Regions from separate parts of the Pectobacterium atrosepticum genome, predicted to be linked through region 1. Evidence: predicted binding sites of a transcription regulator. Region 1 holds the regulator's gene; the other holds the start of a gene.
The links. The regulator PhoB, encoded in region 1, activates phosphate uptake and scavenging genes when phosphate is short. The targets are predictions, from matches to a motif close to CTGTCATAAAACTGNCNNAT.
Positions count from the first base shown of each region.

Region 2: glpT (glycerol-3-phosphate transporter) is a predicted target of PhoB. The motif match lies at 7,076-7,095, and genes of this name have one in related genera.

Region 1 is NZ_CP009125.1:1,240,277-1,250,155, forward strand. Features, by position in the region: gene GZ59_RS05450 (AAA family ATPase) at 1-327, opposite strand, end outside; gene sbcD (exonuclease subunit SbcD) at 324-1,550, opposite strand; gene phoB (phosphate response regulator transcription factor PhoB) at 1,846-2,535, shown strand; gene phoR (phosphate regulon sensor histidine kinase PhoR) at 2,563-3,885, shown strand; gene GZ59_RS05470 (PstS family phosphate ABC transporter substrate-binding protein) at 3,901-4,839, shown strand; gene GZ59_RS05475 (cobalamin-independent methionine synthase II family protein) at 5,082-6,188, shown strand; gene brnQ (branched-chain amino acid transport system II carrier protein) at 6,666-7,985, shown strand; gene proY (proline-specific permease ProY) at 8,125-9,501, shown strand; gene GZ59_RS05490 (mechanosensitive ion channel family protein) at 9,582-9,879, opposite strand, start outside.
Region 2 is NZ_CP009125.1:4,554,395-4,564,273, forward strand. Features, by position in the region: gene GZ59_RS20250 (glycoside hydrolase family 3 N-terminal domain-containing protein) at 1-1,577, shown strand, start outside; gene GZ59_RS20255 (pirin family protein) at 1,640-2,335, opposite strand; gene glpC (anaerobic glycerol-3-phosphate dehydrogenase subunit GlpC) at 2,744-3,955, opposite strand; gene glpB (glycerol-3-phosphate dehydrogenase subunit GlpB) at 3,952-5,214, opposite strand; gene glpA (anaerobic glycerol-3-phosphate dehydrogenase subunit A) at 5,204-6,874, opposite strand; gene glpT (glycerol-3-phosphate transporter) at 7,194-8,543, shown strand; gene glpQ (glycerophosphodiester phosphodiesterase) at 8,619-9,704, shown strand.

The DNA of each region.
Region 1 (9,879 bases):
TAAGTTACCGTCTGGGGCGTTTCTAGCCCGACGCTGGTTCCAGAAAGCGCGATATCCGACGCCTTTAACCTCAAACTCGACCTCGGCGAGGCACTCTGCGGTGTTACGGGTCATCAGGTCATTATTACCAGCGGAAAGCTGACCCAACCGTGGTGTTTCGTGATAAAGCGCCAGACAGATGGCGTCGAGTAGTGTGGTTTTTCCTGCGCCTGTTGGGCCGGTAATCGCAAACAAGCCGTTGCTGGAAAATGGCTCCTGCGTGAAGTCGATCTTCCATTCGCCTTTCAGTGCGTTGAGATTCTTTAAGCGCAGACTGAGGATTTTCATTTGGCAGACTCGCTATTTTCTAATTCATCAATAACCTGATTAAATAGCGTGCGAACGCGCTGTTGGCGACCGTCTTCCATTTCTGTCTCCGTTGCCAGACGACGTTCAAAAACATCATGCACGCTCAATTCGTTTAGCGTTTCTTTGTCCTGTCGGGTCATCGCCTGCAAACGCTGTTCGCGCGTGCGGCGCAGCAGAAGTACCTCAACGGGCAGGTTCTCGGTCATCGCCTGAACGCGCTTTTGCATGTCGCTCAGATAATCCTGCGTGCTGAGTTCGATATCCAGCCACACGGGTTTATCGCCCTGATAGTTCTGGAAGGTGGACAGCTGTTGTTCAATATCACTCAGACTGCCTTTAATCAGCTGCATCGGCTGGGTCATGGGAATGGGCAGTAGGTCTATTTTCGGTGGCGCATCGGGTATAAAGCTGACCAGACAAACGGATTTCTCACTACCGAGTTCATCAAAACTCAGCGGAATGGGGGAGCCGCTGTAGCGAATATGTTCACTTTGGGTCACGCGCTGCGGGCGGTGAATATGCCCGAGGGCGATATAATCCGCAGGGGGAAAAGCCTGAGCAGGGAAGGCGTCGAGCGTACCAATATAGATATCGCGCACGGATTCCGAGGCGGTTGCACCAATCGTCGTCAGATGACCAGTTGCAATAATCGGTAGCGGCAAGCCAAGCTCATCGCGCTTTTGGCAAGCCAACTGGTAACACTGCTGGTAGTGCGCGGTAATGGCTTCCTGTAGCGCCAGCTGTTTTTCATCACCGGATTGTCCGGCTTTGCTGGTTAGCACATCACGCGGACGTAAAAAAGGAATCGCGCAGAGCAGGGCGCCGGGCTGCTGCTGACGGTTTTCCAGCAGGAGCACCTGTTGTGCCGGATCGTCGCTGGCGCAGGCAATCACCCGCGTGTTCAGGCAGGCCAGCAAGCCACGGGACTCATTCAACATCGCGACAGAATCGTGGTTGCCGCCGAGAATGACGAGCTGACAGCCCGTGCGTTGTAGTTCTACCACGAAGCTATAATACATTTCTCGCGCATAGCTGGGAGGTGAACCGTTATCAAAAATATCGCCTGCGACTATAATGGCATCGACGTGGTGGTGTTCTACCTGAGCGATAAGCCAGTGCAGAAAAGCCTGATGTTCAGCAGCGCGACTTTTGGTATAAAAATATTGCCCTAAATGCCAATCGGCGGTGTGGATAATGCGCATCGTGTTCTCTCGGTATTCATGCCGCGTGGCGTTGGATGATGTTGTCATTATTCATTATGTGAAATGGTGTGTCGTCGCTATGGTGCTCTGTCATCGTAATACCATGATTATATATAGCAGGGATGACTGCTGTCGCGGTGGAATCAAGAGTTTGGAAAGCGGCTCGAAAAATCAGATGTACGCGCTGTAACATCATGCGACGGCGGGCAGTGTGTTTTTCATAAATCTGTCATAAAACTGACGCATAATGCCTTTCGCCTGCTAACAGCGACGATGATTAACGACAGGATTAACAATGGCAAAACGCATATTAGTCGTGGAAGATGAAGCACCAATTCGTGAAATGGTCTGCTTTGTACTGGAACAAAATGGTTATCAACCCGTTGAAGCCGAAGATTATGACAGTGCGGTAACGCAACTGTCGGAGCCGTTCCCAGAACTGGTGTTATTGGACTGGATGCTGCCAGGAGGTTCGGGCCTGCAATTCATCAAGCATATGAAGCGCGAAGCACTGACGCGTGATATTCCGGTGATGATGTTGACCGCGCGTGGCGAAGAAGAAGACCGCGTGCGCGGACTTGAAGTGGGGGCGGATGATTACATTACCAAACCGTTTTCACCCAAAGAACTGGTGGCGCGTATCAAAGCCGTTATGCGCCGGATTTCACCGATGGCGGTGGAAGAAGTGATTGAAATGCGCGGCCTAAGCCTTGACCCTTCCTCTCATCGCGTGACGACCGAAGAACACGCGTTGGATATGGGGCCGACGGAATTTAAACTGCTGCATTTCTTTATGACGCATCCTGAACGTGTTTATAGCCGGGAACAGTTGCTGAATCACGTGTGGGGCACTAACGTTTATGTTGAAGATCGTACTGTCGACGTCCATATTCGTCGCCTGCGTAAAGCGCTGGAAACCAGCGGGCATGACAAAATGGTGCAAACCGTTCGGGGAACGGGCTACCGTTTTTCAACGCGTTACTGAGGTGGTCGTAACCGGAGAAACACTAACGTGCTAGAACGTTTATCCTGGAAAAGGCTGGCATTGGAGCTAGCTTTTTTTTGTTTACCCGCGCTACTGCTGGGGCTGATTTTTGGCTATCTGCCCTGGTTTCTGCTGGTCGCCGTTCTAGGCCTGCTCTGCTGGAATTTTTATAACCAGCTCAAACTCTCTTATTGGCTGTGGGTTGACCGCAGTATGACGCCGCCGCCCGGCCGCTGGAGCTGGGAGCCGCTCTTCTATGGGCTCTATCAGATGCAGTTGCGTAACCGACGCCGACGCCGGGAACTGGCGCTCTTGATCAAACGGTTTCGCAGCGGTGCCGAATCCTTGCCGGATGCCGTGGTGATCACCACCGAAGAAGGAACGATCTTCTGGTGTAATCATCTGGCGCAGCACCTGCTCAATTTCCGCTGGCCGGAGGATAACGGTCAGAATATCCTCAATTTATTACGTTATCCTGAATTCACTAATTATATGAAAGGACAGGATTTCAGCCGTCCTCTCACGCTGCAATTGAATAATTCCCACCATGTTGAATTCCGTGTGATGCCCTATTCCGAAGGGCAGCTACTGATGGTGGTGCGTGATATTACGCAAATGCACCAGCTTGAAGGTGCCAGACGTAACTTTTTTGCCAATGTAAGCCATGAGCTGAGAACCCCGCTGACGGTGTTGCAGGGCTATCTGGAAATGATGCAGGAAGACACGCTGGATGCGGCGTTACGCGGAAAAGCGTTGAGTACTATGCAGGAACAGACCCGACGCATGGACGGGCTGGTCAAACAGCTGCTGACCTTGTCCCGCATTGAGGCCGCGACGGCGATCGATCTGAATGAAAAAGTCGATATTCCACTGATGCTGCGCGTATTGCAGCGTGAAGCGCAGACCCTGAGCCAGGGGCGTCATGAGATCGTCTTTCGTGTGAATGAAAACCTCCGCGTGTTTGGTAATGAAGAACAGTTGCGCAGTGCGGTATCCAATCTGGTGTATAACGCGGTCAACCATACGCCAGAGGGAACGCGTATCGAAGTCTGCTGGCAGAAGATCCCACAAGGTGCGCAATTTCAGGTCAGCGATAACGGGCCGGGCATTGCAGCCGAGCATTTGCCGCGTCTGACTGAACGTTTTTATCGGGTGGATAAAGCGCGTTCGCGACAGACGGGCGGCAGCGGGCTGGGGCTGGCGATTGTTAAGCATGCGCTCAGCCATCATGATTCCCGTCTGGAGATCATGAGTGAGGATGGTCTGGGATCACGTTTTGTCTTTACGTTGCCGAATCGGTTGATTGTCCCTGCCTCTCTGGCTGAAAATACGGCTAAACCTTCAGCCTGACGGAAAACGCTATCCATGAAATCCGCCACACGTATCGCAGTCGCTTTTTTACTGCTGCTCAGTACGCTTTGCTCCGCGCAGCCTCGTCAGATGTTGGCGGGTAACCTCTCAAGCGCGGGGTCGGATACGCTGGCTAACCTGATGGCTTTTTGGGCGGCGGATTTCAGCCAGCATTACCCTAATGTAAATTTACAGATTCAGGCCGCCGGGTCGTCCTCCGCGCCAACGTCTCTGGCATCAGGGGCCGCGCAGCTTGGGCCGATGAGTAGGGCGATGAAGGCCAGTGAAATTGAGGCGTTCGTCCAGCACTACGGTTATCCGCCGCTGGCGGTGCCGGTGGCAATGGATGCGCTGGTTGTGTTGGTTAATCAGGATAACCCCCTGTCGGGGCTGAATTTGTCACAGCTGGACGCTATCTTTTCGATTACGCAGCGCTGCGGTAACCACCAGCCGATAAAACAGTGGGGCGACCTTGGGCTGCGTGGCAGTTGGGAAAAACGCTCGCTACTGCGCTATGGGCGAAATTCTGCGTCGGGAACCTATGGGTTCTTTAAGCAAAAAGCGCTATGCCGCGGCGATTTTCTTCCTCAAGTCAATGAGCTGCCTGGTTCGGCGTCCGTTGTGCAGGCGGTTGCTGCGTCAAGCGATGCGATCGGTTATGCCAGCGTGGGCTTTCGTTCCAGCGGTGTAAAAATGCTGCCATTAGCCGCACAAGGCACCGACTACATTTATCCCTCGACTGAAAATATTCGCAGTGGCTTGTATCCCTATACCCGCTATCTCTACATCTATGTAAACAAAGCACCCGGACAACCGTTGGAAGCACTGACGGCGGCATTTTTGGCGCGCGTGCTGTCCGAAACGGGACAATCGCTGGTGAATCAGGATGGCTATTTGCCGCTACCGGAAGAAATACGTCGTCAGGCGCGCCAACAGATTGGCCTGTCGGAATAACACCCCTTCCCATTATGAATTTACGATGTTTTCACGCTACATGAATTTTATTCACGTGATGTGAAAATTCTTCCATTGCTCTGAGATTCTCCACGTGACACGATAGTTTTAAATTTAGACGTCCAGATGGCTAAATAAGATTAAATGTAACTATCCCTCTGGGCAAATATTTCATATTGAAACTATCTGCCAGTACGCTTCTTTCCTGAAGGTGAGTGCTGGCAACATGTCAGGAGCGACAGATGGCGAACACCTTATCCCCTTTCCGTGCCGATATCGTCGGCAGTTTCTTGCGTCCGGCTGCAATTAAGCAGGCACGTCTTCAGCACCAAGCGGGCGAGATTGATGATGTCGCGCTGCGGAATATTGAAGATCGTGAGATTCTGCGGGTGGTAGAAAAGCAGCGTGAAGCTGGCTTGCAGGTTGTGACGGACGGTGAGTTGCGCCGTTCTTGGTGGCACTTCGACTTCTTTGCCGATTTGCACGGCGTAGAGCGCTATGAAGCCGATCACGGTATTCAATTCAACGGTATTCAGACCAAATCCCATGCGATTCGTGTCGTGGATAAAGTGAGTTTTAACCCTCAACATCCGATGCTCGATCATTTCCGCTACCTGAACAGCATTTCTGGCGATGCAGTCGCTAAAATGACGATTCCTAGTCCCAGCGTGATGCATTTCCGCGGCGGCCGAAAAGCGATTGATGCGACGGTTTATCCCGATTTGGCTGATTACTTCGACGATCTGGCGCAAACCTGGCGTGATGCGATTCACGCATTTTATGATGCTGGCTGCCGCTTCCTACAACTGGATGACACCGTATGGGCCTACCTGTGCTCTGACGATCAAAAACGCCAGATCCGTGAACGGGGTGAAGATCCGGAACAGTTGGCACGTACCTATGCCGATGTCCTGAATAAAGCACTGGCTGATAAACCTGCCGATCTGGTTATCGGTTTACACGTTTGTCGTGGTAATTTCCGTTCGACCTGGATTTCTGAAGGCGGGTATGAGCCTGTTGCAGAAATTCTATTTGGTGAATTGAATGTCGATGCATTCTTCCTGGAATACGATACTGAGCGAGCGGGCGGATTTGAGCCACTGCGTTTTGTGAAGCCGGGTCACCAGCAGGTTGTGTTGGGGCTGATCACTACGAAGAACGGCGAGCTGGAAGAGGCTGAGGTCGTGCAAGCGCGTATCGCGGAAGCGGCAAAGTATGTCGATATCAGCCAGATTTGCCTGAGTCCGCAGTGTGGCTTTGCTTCAACGGAAGAGGGCAACAGCCTGACGGAAGATCAGCAGTGGAATAAGCTGAAGCTTGTTGTGGATATCGCCAATCGCGTGTGGTGATACCGATGAGGTAACCTTATCCCATAATGGATACACAGAGGCTGGATCATACGATCCGGCCTTTTTTGTGGCCGTTATCCTGCTTTCCATCGGCGATGTTTTTGTGAAATATGTTTTTTTTATGATCGGACGACGCATTTTATGCCGTTTTTTGTCAGTTTTATTGCAATGGAATATCGATAAATGCGCAAATCATGTGTTATGCAATTCAGTATAAACCAATTTATATTCTTATTTTTTAGTATAAATAGGCTAGATACTCTGGTTTTTTGATCTCCACTTGTCTTTTTACGCTACAAACGGTTTACTTAGCACCCAATATGGCTGTGCAAAAAATAACTCCTCTATGCTCACCATCTTTCGCGTCGTCAGAGTGTTATCTCCATGCTTCGGGTATCTGCTTGTGCATGGCTTCTGGCGGTGATAAACGACACGATTTTCTTTTTATCGATTTGATACAGGCAACACGACATCACTATGAGCCATCGTTTAACTTCCAGAGATATTGTGGCATTAGGTTTTATGACCTTTGCTTTATTCGTGGGGGCAGGAAATATTATTTTCCCGCCTATGGTGGGATTGCAGGCAGGAGAGCACGTTTGGACTGCGGCAATCGGCTTCCTGTTGACAGCGGTTGGCCTACCTGTGCTGACCGTCATCGCCCTCGCTCGGGTTGGCGGTGGTGTCGATGCGCTAAGCTCACCGATTGGTAAAAAGGCCGGAGTAGTGTTGGCGACCGTGTGCTATCTGGCTGTTGGACCGCTGTTCGCGACGCCGCGCACGGCAACCGTCTCGTTTGAAGTCGGTCTGGCTCCTTTGGTCGGCAACGGGGCGGCTCCACTTCTGATTTACAGCCTGATCTATTTTGCTATCGTCATCGGGATTTCTCTATATCCGGGAAAACTGCTGGATACGGTTGGTCATGTGCTGGCGCCGTTGAAGATCATCGCTTTGGCGGTATTGGGTATTGCCGCAGTGCTGTGGCCTGCGGGCACGCCGATTCCTGCAACAGAAGCGTATGAGCATCTGCCGTTCTCCAATGGCTTCGTTAACGGCTATCTGACGATGGATACGCTGGGCGCGATGGTCTTTGGTATCGTGATCGTTAATGCTGCACGTTCACGTGGGGTGACAAGTTCAGTGCTGCTGACGCGTTACACCGTATGGGCTGGGTTAATTGCAGGCATCGGCCTGACGCTGGTCTATTTGAGCTTGTTCCAGCTTGGTTCTGTCAGTGGAGAACTGGCGCCGCAGGCACTGAACGGGGCAGAGATTCTCCATGCTTATGTGCAACACTCGTTCGGTAACATGGGAAGCAGCTTCCTGGCGTTGTTAATTTTTATCGCGTGTCTGGTGACGGCGGTGGGGTTAACCTGTGCGTGTGCTGAATTCTTTGCACAATATCTGCCGCTGTCCTATCGCACGCTGGTATTTGTACTGGGAATGTTCTCAATGGTGGTGTCCAACCTTGGCTTGAGCCACCTGATTCAACTTTCTATTCCGGTACTGACGGCGATTTATCCACCGTGTATCATTCTGGTTTTACTCAGTTTTACGCTACGTTGGTGGAATAGCGCTTCACGTATTGTGGCCCCCGTCATGCTAGTCAGTCTGTTATTTGGCATGATTGATGGTATAAAATCGTCGGCTTTCAAATCGCTGTTACCAGAGTGGAGCCTCAATCTGCCGCTGAGTGAGCAAGGGTTGGCTTGGCTGCCACCGTCACTGCTGATTTTACTGGTAGCAGTGATTTATGACAGACTGTGTGGTCGTCAGGAAGTTACGGTACATCAATAATATCGTTCACACCTGATAGCGCTGGGATGGTAGGGATATCCTACTGTTCCAGCACAGCGTTGGGTTTCTGCACCACAGGTATTTGCCTGTGGTTTTTCTTTTTGTAATGTTTTTCTTTATAAGACAGGGTTGCTTATCAATGGAACAACCATCCTCCAAGCTCAAGCGTGGGTTAAGCACGCGGCACATCCGCTTTATCGCCCTTGGTTCAGCGATCGGAACGGGTCTGTTTTATGGTTCCGCTAGCGCGATCCAAATGGCTGGCCCCAGTGTGTTACTGGCTTATCTGATCGGTGGGATTGTTGCGTATATCATCATGCGCGCACTGGGCGAAATGTCGGTGCATAACCCGCAATCCAGCTCGTTTTCCCGCTATGCTCAGGATTATCTCGGGCCGTTGGCGGGGTATGTCACTGGCTGGACCTACTGCTTTGAAATGCTGATTGTCGCCATTGCCGATGTGACCGCGTTTGGCATCTACATGGGTGTCTGGTTCCCTGCTGTGCCGCACTGGGTGTGGGTCTTGAGCGTGGTGCTCATCATTGGTGCCATCAACCTGATGAATGTGAAAGCTTTTGGTGAACTGGAGTTTTGGCTCTCTTTCTTCAAAGTGGCCACCATTATCATCATGATCGCTGCCGGGATCGGCATCATTGTCTGGGGAATTGGTAACGGTGGCGAACCCACTGGCATCCATAATCTATGGAGCAATGGTGGGTTCTTCAGTAACGGTGTGATGGGAACGATTCTATCGCTGCAACTGGTGATGTTTGCGTATGGCGGCGTGGAGATCATCGGGATCACCGCCGGTGAAGCCAAAGACCCGCATAAATCCATTCCTCGTGCGATTAACTCCGTACCGTGGCGTATTCTGGTGTTCTATGTCGGTACGCTATTCGTCATTATGTCGATTTATCCGTGGAATCAGGTAGGCACCAACGGGAGCCCGTTCGTACTGACGTTCCAGCATATGGGTATTACAGCGGCGGCAGGCATTCTGAACTTTGTTGTGATTACCGCTTCGCTGTCGGCAATTAACAGTGATGTCTTCGGCGTCGGCCGTATGCTGCACGGGATGGCGGAACAAGGGCATGCACCGAAGGTGTTTAGCCGTGTTTCCAAACGTGGTATCCCGTGGGTAACGGTGGTCGTGATGATGATGGCGCTGCTGGTGGCGGTGTACCTGAACTATATTATGCCCGGTAAAGTTTTTCTGGTTATTGCCTCACTGGCCACCTTTGCAACGGTGTGGGTGTGGATCATGATTCTGTTTTCCCAGATTGCCTTCCGCCGCCGTCTGAGTGCTGATGAAGTGAAGGCGTTGGCGTTCCCGCTACGTGGTGGTATCGCGACCTCGGTGTTCGGTATCGTCTTCCTGTTCTTCATCATCGGTTTGATTGGCTACTTCCCGGATACCCGCATATCACTGTATGTCGGCATCATCTGGATACTGGTGCTTTTAGTGGGCTATGTCTGGAAGAAGAAGCATCAGAACGCGGTGGCTGCACAGAATTAAGCTAGCTGTTTGCTATTAGACGAAGCGCTCAGAACAGAGCGCTTTTTTTTTAGCCGATTCTAGGCTTTCGGAGCCGTCATTTACTGCGCCATTATCCGCATATCGTGGCCGGTCGGAGCTTGGTGAATGCGGAGATCGAACTCCGGTAAGATCGCAAAGATATGGTCGAAAATGTCAGATTGTATGCTTTCGTAATCAACCCAGGCGGTGGTGTTGGTAAACGCGTAAATTTCCAGTGGGACCCCTTCTGACGTCGGTTCAAGTTGTCGCACCATCAGCGTCATCCCTTTATGAATCCCTGGATGGGTGCGCAGGTAAACCTGAAGGTAGGCGCGGAACGTACCCAAATTCGTCAGACGACGGCCGTTCAGCGGTGAT
Region 2 (9,879 bases), 1.7 Mb from region 1:
CTTGGTATGCCGCGATGGAAACCCGTGGCGGCGTCCGATTATTCATTAGCACAGATAACGAAGGGGGCAACGTTTTCCGCCTACCTCGCAGCGATTATGCATCATTTCCCGGTAATATGGCGCTATCTTCAGCGATTGAAGGGGGTTCCGATATACAGATTGCCAGTGAACAGGGCCGTCTGATGGCACAAGACATGATTTTTATGCATATCAATACCAACTTTGCACCGGTCGTTGATGTCAACACTAACCCTTTCAACCCAGTCATTAACGTGCGCGCTTTCAGCGACGATGCGGACACCGTTTATCGTTTGGCGGAAAAAATGACGGCAGGCATGAAACAGCAAGGATTGATTACCGCTTACAAGCATTTTCCGGGGCACGGTAGTACATCCACGGATTCTCATACTGGCCTGCCTCGTGTCGACCGCACACGAAAAGACGCCTTTGCCATTGATATCATGCCTTATAAGCGGGCTATTGATAACCAGGCAGCACCGGATATGGTCATGACGGCTCATATTCAGTATCCGTCACTGGATAACTCTCAGGTTACTACACGTAGTGGTGAGAAAATTACGGTGCCTGCGACCATGTCACATGCGATCCAGACTGATATCCTACGCGGTGAGTTGGGTTATGCTGGCGTGACGATTTCAGATGCACTGGATATGGGCGCAATTGCCGATCACTTCAGTCAGGAAGAAGCCGTTCGACAGGTGTTCACCGCTGGCGTAGATATAGCCCTGATGCCCATCAGTATTTCATCTCCGGATCAGATAAAACTCTTGCCAGACTTGATCCAGCACATTGTGGACATGGTGAAGAAAGGGAACATCGGAGAAGCCGAGATTGATGCATCGGTAGAGAGAATTTTAACCCTCAAAGCACGGTATCACCTTTTATGTGAGAAAAAACAAACCGTCGCTGACGCCTCTGCAACACAGGGATACGAGGTAGAAAAATACATTGCCGATCGTTCCATAACCGTGGTGATCAACCAGCAATCACTGCTGCCATTAAAAGACAAAACCCTGCGCTATTTTATCCTGACGCCCTGGGGAGAGCAGGCCAAAGGCATTGCAGCCGTGATGACACAGGAGGGATATCTGAATGTGGTTGCTGCAAAGGAAACGGAACTGACCGATGCCCAAGTCAGAGATCATATTTCCAACTGTGACATATTTCTTCTCGGGACGCTGTCAACCAGCTTTACGCCAGTTGAGCTGGATGGCATCGCCACCGCACAAGCAAAAGACGGTGTCGCTAATAATCCTTACCCTAGCTGGTTACGACATGCTACCGATTTGGGGAAAAAACGCGTTCACCTTTCTTTACGCGCACCGTATGACATTATCAACTACGCTGGCGACGTTAATGCTGCTGTCGCAACCTATTCCTATTACGGGTATGACAACGGTATCTGGCGTGGTCACTCGATGAGATCTTTGGCAGAGGTACTGACAGGTAAGCGCGCTCCACAGGGGAAACTCCCTGTCAATATCTGGCAAAACTACGATGTGGAAACGAATACCGGTACGGTGGCATTTCCCAGAGGGTTTGGACTGAGCTGGTAATGTGGCAGAAATAAGCCCGCGTCCTTTCCTACGCGGGCTTATCCGTTATTTCTTCGTCGTCGTTATACTGGCGGCAAATCAAACAGCAGAATTTCGCTGTCTTCGCTGGCGTGTACAGAAATAGCCGTTTCGTCCCAAACAGCGAACGCATCGCTGGTTTCCGCTTTCTGGCCGTTAATCTCTACACTGCCGCGCACCACTTGAACCCAAACGCGACGGTCAGCCTGAATCTGATACACCGATTGTTCCTGCGCTTTCAGCGCCCAGCGCCACAGCGTCATGTCCTGAAAGACTTTCAGCGAGCCTTCACGCGCATCCGGTGACAGCACCAGTTGACGCCCTTGAAGCACATCAAAACGCTTCTGCTCGTAGCGCGGTGTCAGCCCGGTTTTTTCCGGGATAATCCAGATTTGATACAGGTGCAGCTGTTCATCTTTGCTGGCATTGTACTCAGAGTGACGAATGCCCGTTCCCGCGCTCATAATCTGGAATTCGCCCGCAGGCACCTGCTCTTTATTTTCCATGCTGTCCTGATGCTCAACCGCACCAGACAAGACATAGGTCAAAATTTCCATATCTTTGTGCGGGTGCGTGCCGAAGCCCTGACCGCCGTCGATAAAGTCTTCGTTAATCACGCGCAGTGCTGAGAATCCCATGAAATCAGGATCGTAATAATCGGCGAATGAGAACGTGTGCCAACTGTCGAGCCAGCCGTGATTCGCATGTCCGCGATCCTGCGCTTGACGTAAATAGATCATGTTCTTTCCTCCTGAGTTTCTGATAAGGAAAGTGTAACGGGCGGCGGTAAATAAGATAGCGCAAAAAACTCACCGCTCTGTTCGAAAAATCAGAACGGGATGAAGGACTCTGGAGCGAGGAAATAGCAAAAAAAAAGCCAGCACCCGAGCTGGCTAAATAATACTGGAAGCAATGTGAGCAATGTCGTGCCTTCGCAGGGAAGCTGGATCGTCATAAACACCCTTAACAAATCATCGTTAAACAATTTATCGTTAAACAATTCATCATTAACACAGGTACATGACATCGTTCCCCGGAACGCACAGCAATAATAATCATTATCATTCGCACTTGTAAAGTGCTTTTTGCGATAAATTCTTATTCTCAATACGGACTGAAGAACGGCCCGCTTTGCTCCCCTTCTGCTCTTACTCTGGCTGCGCTAATGACCTCGCCAACAGCGTGATCGGGTGCTCACATAACTTGCTGGTCGACATCTCAATCTGCCATTTACAGGTTTCGCAATCCGTCACCACGATATCGACACCGCTTTCTTCAATCTGCTGGAACAGCGGAGCGCCAATGCCCTGCGACGTGGCATAATTCTCTTTCTTGAAACCGTAAGTACCCGCAATACCGCAGCACTGGGAATCCAGCATCACCAGTTCAAGACCGGGGATGCGTTGCAGCAGCGCTAAGGTATACGCCGTCCAGCCCATCCGTTCCAAGTGGCAAGGCGTGTGATACGCCACCCGCAGCGGTAACTTACGCAGCGGCAGCGTTCGCCCTTCTTCTTCCAACAGGCGATAGAGCTGACGCGTCACGAGTTCGATACCATCGCGCACATGGCCGTTGTCCACACCCAACAGATGTGGGTATTCGTCCCGCAGCGTGAACGTACAGCTAGATGACGTCGCGACCACTGGCAGGGATTTCTGATTGATCGCCTCATCCAGCGATTTGATATTCGCATGCGCCTGCTTTCTAGCCTTGTCGTGAAAACCATTCGCGATCAGCGGTACACCGCAGCACTTCTCTTTATTCAGCAACTGGACGCCAATGCCCATCGCGTTGAAGACCTGAACCAGATCTTTCCCCAGCTGTGGGTCGTTGTAGTTCACATAGCAGCCGTGGAAGTAAGCGACCTGCTCATCATAAGCCTGCTGCTTTGCAGCCTGCTGACGATACCAGCGCCGAAAGGTGCCGAACGAATATTTAGGCAATTGACGACGATGGTCGATTTTCAACGCCTTATCCAGCAGTTGGCGCACTGGTTTCAGGCTGGTAGCCGTATTGACCAACGGCGCAAACGGCGTGGCAATCGACCCCATGAAGTCGGTATGGCTCAGAATCGCGTCGCGCAACGTTGGCTTATGATTGCTGTGTGTCGCTTTCGCACGCTGAATAATGTCGCCAATTTTGACATCCGATGGGCACGCAACCTCACAGCGTTTGCAGTTGGTGCAGTATTTCAGCGCATCATCGTACAGCGCCGGATCTTTGCGGCGCAGGCGCTCGCCGTCCGGCCCAGCCTGTTTCGGGCCAGGATAAAGCGGATTCACACGCGAAACCGGGCAGTACGTAGTACAGACCGTACATTTGATGCAATCTTCAAAACTGTTATCGCTAAGCAGGCTCATGGATTGCCCTCCTTCAGGATCTGTTCGGCAACATGGAGCGCGCTGAGTAAGGAAACGCCAGCCCCACATCCCTGCACAATCGGGTCGAAGCCTTCCAGCACCGCGCCAATCGCGTACAGATTGTTGACTGTCTCACCCGCGATACGCGGGTGCAGGTGTTCATCGACAATCGCGCCAAATTGCATATAGGGCTGCGGCGCAAACACGTCCTGCTGGCTCCAGCCTTCGCGCTGGTCAGCAAACCGAACATCCAGCCCAAAGACCGGTTCAGTCACCCGATCGAACTGTGTCACTAGCCCGTTACTGAAGAAGCTACCGCTCGCCAGCACCGCGTGCTTCGCCCGCAGCGGAATATCACGGTGATGGTGGCTATGGACTGCGATCTCCTGCGGAGACAACGAGGCGCGCACCGCGCGATCGCCCGGCATCACCATGCCACCCAATTGGCGGAAACGCTGTGACAGCGCCTGATGCAAACGTAACCCGAGTACTGACGGCGGTAATGTCGGCAGCAGCAGCACCGGTTTACCTAACGCATCAGCGAGTTCACTCACGATCTCGGGGCTGTCCAATCCCAGACAGGCGGGCATGATGATGGCATCATTACCGTTAGCCAGAAGCGATAGCTCTTCCACCAGCGCCGAGCGGTTTTCAGGTCGATCCAGTAGACGAGCGATATTTACCGCACGGAATTCACTGGGATTTTGACGCAACCGATCCAGCACGGGCAGCTTGAGTTCATCACTACGTGCCGCGATCCCCTGCGTCTGAAGCGTGCCAGCCACGATTCGGGACTGAAAATCCAGAAAGCCTTCAATACCGGCAATGAGCGGATTGTCGCCAAAATGCGAATCCGCTAGGCCACGCGTGACACCGTCAACCGGGCTTAGCCAGCATGCACGAAACTTACCTAACGGCGTCATACGCCAGTGGTTCTGCTGATGATTGCCCAACAGGGAGATATTGCTGCGTTCCAACAACGCCTCGACCTGTGGTAACAGTGCGGCAACCGCCGCCGCACCCATACGAGAATAAGGGTGATGAGGGGCCTGACGCGCCAGCTCGTCCAGCGCATCGAGCGGCTGGCTAACGGGCTGTCCGTCAGGGAGATGAGAAAGCAAATCCAGCGCCCCGGAAGAAAAATGCAGTGCATTCTGCCCAGCACTGACAATCGCGCAGCGTTTTCCCTGCTCTGCCAAGCGGATACCACAGGTCAGCCCTGCCAGCCCGCCGCCGATAATCACAACGTCATAGCGCATGACGATCCTCCTGACTGTCGCTGGCCGTTAGGCCGCACAATCCCTGATAAATCCAACTGGTAAACTCGCTTTCGCGCAGCGCATTGCCCCACGCAACCGGGCGAATGCCTTTCCAGCGTTCGTTTAAAAACTGGCTAAGCTGCGTAAGCGACTGCTCTGGCGTCGCGGTGCCCAGACGGCACAACAGCCCTGCCGCGCGGCAGGCGCACAGCTCACCCTGACAGGTGCCCATGCCAACGCGAGTACGCCGGCGTAAATCAATCAGGTTATTCACCTGCAATGACTCCACGGCGTAGCGCACTTCACCCGCCGTCACGGCCTCACATTCGCACACCAAACTGCGGTCCAGACGTTCACCGGACAGCATTCGCCCAGCGCGTTCACCGTGGCGATAAATCGCCGAACCACGTAGCGGCGCAGAGAGCGGTTTTGCCGCGGGATACGCTGACAGGGCGTGGGGGACGGTTTTCACTTCATCCAGCGATTCAGAACCGGGCAGCGGCGTCTGTGCAGTCGAACAGGCAACATCATGACCCAGCTTTTTGCAGATAGCGTCCGTCACCCATTCCGCCATCAGGCGATAGGTCATCAGCTTGCCGCCGGTGATGGTAATAAATCCTTCCAGCCCGTCGCGGCTAGCATGGTCGAGCAGCACAATGCCGCGACTCACGCTACGCCCGCTGGGATCGCTATCGTTGGCAACCAAAGGTCGTACACCCGCATAGGCGCGTAGAATTCGCGTGCTTGCCAGCGCGGGAGCCAGCATCGAACCTTCCCGCATCAGCGTTTCCACTTCAGCAGGCGTCACCAGCATATTGTCGATCTGATCGTAGTCGATGTGGGTTGAGGTGGTGCCAATCAGCGAAATGGTATCGCCCGGCACCAGAATGTCGGCATCTGCCGGTTTGCGACAGCGGTTGATCACCATATTGTTGATGCGATGTCCAAGAATTAGCAGTGCGCCTTTTGCCGGGAACATGCGCACGCGCAGATCGGCATATTCCGCAATGTGTTGTCCCCAGATACCACCGGCATTGACCACCACCTGCGCGTATATTTCTGTTTCTACACCTTTTTTATGGTCGAAAACGCGCACACCGGTAATACGGTCACCCTGACGAATTAGCCCGATGACCTCATGATAGGTCAACACTTCCGCGCCGTGCTCACAGGCATCAATCATGTTGGCCGCCGTCAGGCGAAAAGGATCGACAGAGCCATCCGGCACGCGCACCGCGCCAATCAGCGTCGGGTTTGCTGCGGGTTCCAGCCGCAGCGCTTCCTGCGGATCCAGCGCCTGCGCGCCAATCCCCGCCTGCTGGCAAGCGGTAATGAACTGCGCCTGCCAGCCGAGATCGTCTTCCGGCAAGGTGATAAACAAACCGTCGGTAGGCTCAATACAGTGTCGGGCGATCCGCCGGAGAATCTGGTTCTCTTCAATGCATTCGCGGGCAGATTCACCATCCGTCACCGCATAGCGGGCACCGCTATGTAATAAGCCGTGATTACGCCCGGTAGCCCCAGTCGCAATATCATAACGTTCAAGCAACAAGCAGCGCAGTCCGCGCAGGGCACAGTCTCGTGCCGTACCCGCCCCTGTCGCACCACCACCGATGACAACCACGTCAGTTTCACGCCAGTTCCCAGTGTTTTGCTTCATGTTCTCGCTCCAGGCGGGGATATAGAGGATATGTATGTTGCTATTGGGACACAAAAAGAAGGGTTAATGTTTGATAAAGAGCAAAAACGAACACTAAACGAAAATAAAGGGGAGTTTAAAAACCATAAGTGTGATTTGTATCACTAAAACCACACTGTGAGATTTTCCGATTCTGTTAACATGAGCGCAAAAATCGTCACAGTTTCATAAAAGTGTAACATTAGCGTCATGAATCACACTCATTTGTACGCTAGCCCCTTACAATAACGTTCGTAATAGAACAAAAAAGCTATCGTTTTTTTTCGCATTGGAGATATCTATGCTGAGTATTTTTAGGCCCGCCGCCCACCAGCCACGCGTGTCGCAAGATCACGTCGATCCCGTCTATCGTCGCCTGCGTTGGCAGATTTTCATGGGGATCTTTTTTGGCTACGCCGCCTACTATCTGGTACGTAAAAACTTCACACTGGCGATGCCTTATCTGATTGAACAGGGCTTCTCACGTGGTGACCTTGGCTTTGCGCTGTCCGGTATCTCCATCGCCTACGGCTTTTCCAAATTCATCATGGGATCGATATCCGACCGTTCTAACCCGCGAGTGTTCCTGCCCGCCGGTCTGATTCTGTCAGCTGCGGTCATGCTGTTCATGGGCTTCGTACCGTGGGCAACGTCAAGCATTGCGATTATGTTCGTCCTACTGTTCCTGTGCGGATGGTTCCAGGGCATGGGCTGGCCGCCGTGCGGACGTACTATGGTTCACTGGTGGTCACAGAAAGAACGTGGCAGCATCGTATCTGTATGGAACTGTGCGCATAACGTCGGTGGTGGGCTTCCCCCTCTGCTGTTCCTGCTGGGTATGGCCTGGTTCAACGACTGGAAAGCGGCGCTCTATATGCCGGCATTCGCCGCCATTCTGGTTGCCATGATCGCTTTTGCACTGATGCGTGACACACCGCAATCTTGTGGTCTGCCACCGATTGAAGAGTACAAAAACGATTATCCGGTTGATTACAATGAAAAAGCAGAAGAAGAGCTGACCGCTAAGCAGATCTTCATGCAGTACGTTTTCCCGAACAAACTGCTGTGGTATATCGCTATCGCCAACGTGTTCGTTTACCTGCTGCGTTACGGCATCCTCGACTGGTCACCGACTTACCTGAAAGAAGTTAAACACTTCGCACTGGATAAATCGTCCTGGGCGTACTTCCTGTACGAATACGCGGGTATTCCGGGCACGCTGCTGTGCGGTTGGATGTCTGATAAGGTGTTCAAAGGTAACCGTGGTGCAACGGGCGTGTTCTTCATGGTACTTGTCACCATCGCCACCGTCGTTTACTGGATGAACCCAGCCGGTAATCCGGGTGTGGACATGGCCTGTATGATCATCATCGGCTTCCTGATTTACGGTCCGGTTATGCTTATTGGTCTACACGCGCTGGAACTGGCACCGAAGAAAGCGGCTGGTACTGCGGCGGGCTTCACCGGCCTGTTCGGCTACCTCGGTGGCTCCGTTGCCGCCAGCGCCATCGTCGGCTACACCGTTGACTTCTTCGGTTGGGACGGCGGTTTCATGGTGATGATCGGCGGCAGCATTATGGCTGTGCTTCTGCTGGTTGTTGTTATGCTGAATGAGAAAAAGCATAAAGCAGAGTTAGCCAATCGCGCCTAACCCGCTCTTGTAAGCATCCCTCTGGCGGCGTCCTGATGACGCCGCCTTTCTCTCGACAGAAAGAGGTTTGATCGCATGAACGTTACCGTAACATCTCTGATCTCCGCCCTTGCGCTCTCCGTTTCCTTTAGTGTTTCTAGTCACTCGAGTATTTCCACTTCATCAACTGACAAAATCGTCATTGCCCACCGCGGTGCCAGTGGCTATCTGCCCGAGCATACGCTTCCGGCGAAGGCGATGGCCTACGCTCAGGGTGTCGATTATCTGGAACAGGATCTGGTACTCACCAAAGACAACGCGCTTATTGTCCTGCACGATCACTATCTGGATCGCGTTACCGATGTGACAGAGCGTTTCCCTCAGCGTGCCCGTAAAGATGGACGCTTTTACGCCATCGACTTCACGCTAAAAGAGATCAAGTCGCTGAAATTCACCGAAGGGTTCGACATCAAAGACGGCAAGCAGGTACAGAGCTACCCAAACCGTTTCCCGATGTGGAAATCCGACTTCCGTATTCATACTTTTCAGGAAGAGATTGAATTTATTCAGGGTCTGAACCACTCAACCGGCAAGAACATTGGCCTCTATCCTGAAATCAAAGCACCGTGGTTTCACCATCAGGAAGGGAAAGATATCGCCCGCGAAACGCTGACGGTGCTGAAGCAGTATGGCTATACGGAGAAAAGCGATAGGGTCTTCCTGCAATCGTTTGATGTTGCAGAGTTAAAGCGTATCAAAACCGAATTGCAGCCGCAGATGAAAATGGATCTGAACCTGATTCAACTGATCGCCTATACCGACTGGAATGAAACCTACGAAAAACAGGCCGATGGGTCGTGGGTGAATTACAACTACGATTGGATGCAAAAGCCCGGTGCAATGAAACAGATTGCGACCTATGCAGACGGTATCGGCCCGGACTACCACATGCTCGTTCAGAAAGATTCGACGCCTGACAGCATCGCCTTTACCAATATGGTGAAGGAAGCGCATCAACATAAACTTCAGGTGCACCCGTTTACGGCAAGAGCCGACAGGCTACCGACGTACGCCAAAGATATCGATCAACTCTATGACATTCTCTACCATCAAGCGGACGTTGACGGCCTGTTCACCGATTTTCCCGACAAAGCAGTCGATTTTCTGAAAAAGCCGCGCTGAAGTTCTCATGCTAGTCATTTAAGCATGGATTGAGAGGGAAACACGATGATGAGGCTCCCGTAGGGATGCCTCGCACCGTGGTCACCCTCGGTATCTCGATCCTTAAACGATCGCTGAAGTTCAGCTTTCCCATCGGGTACAGACGTACCCGATAATACCTCAGTTCGATAATGCA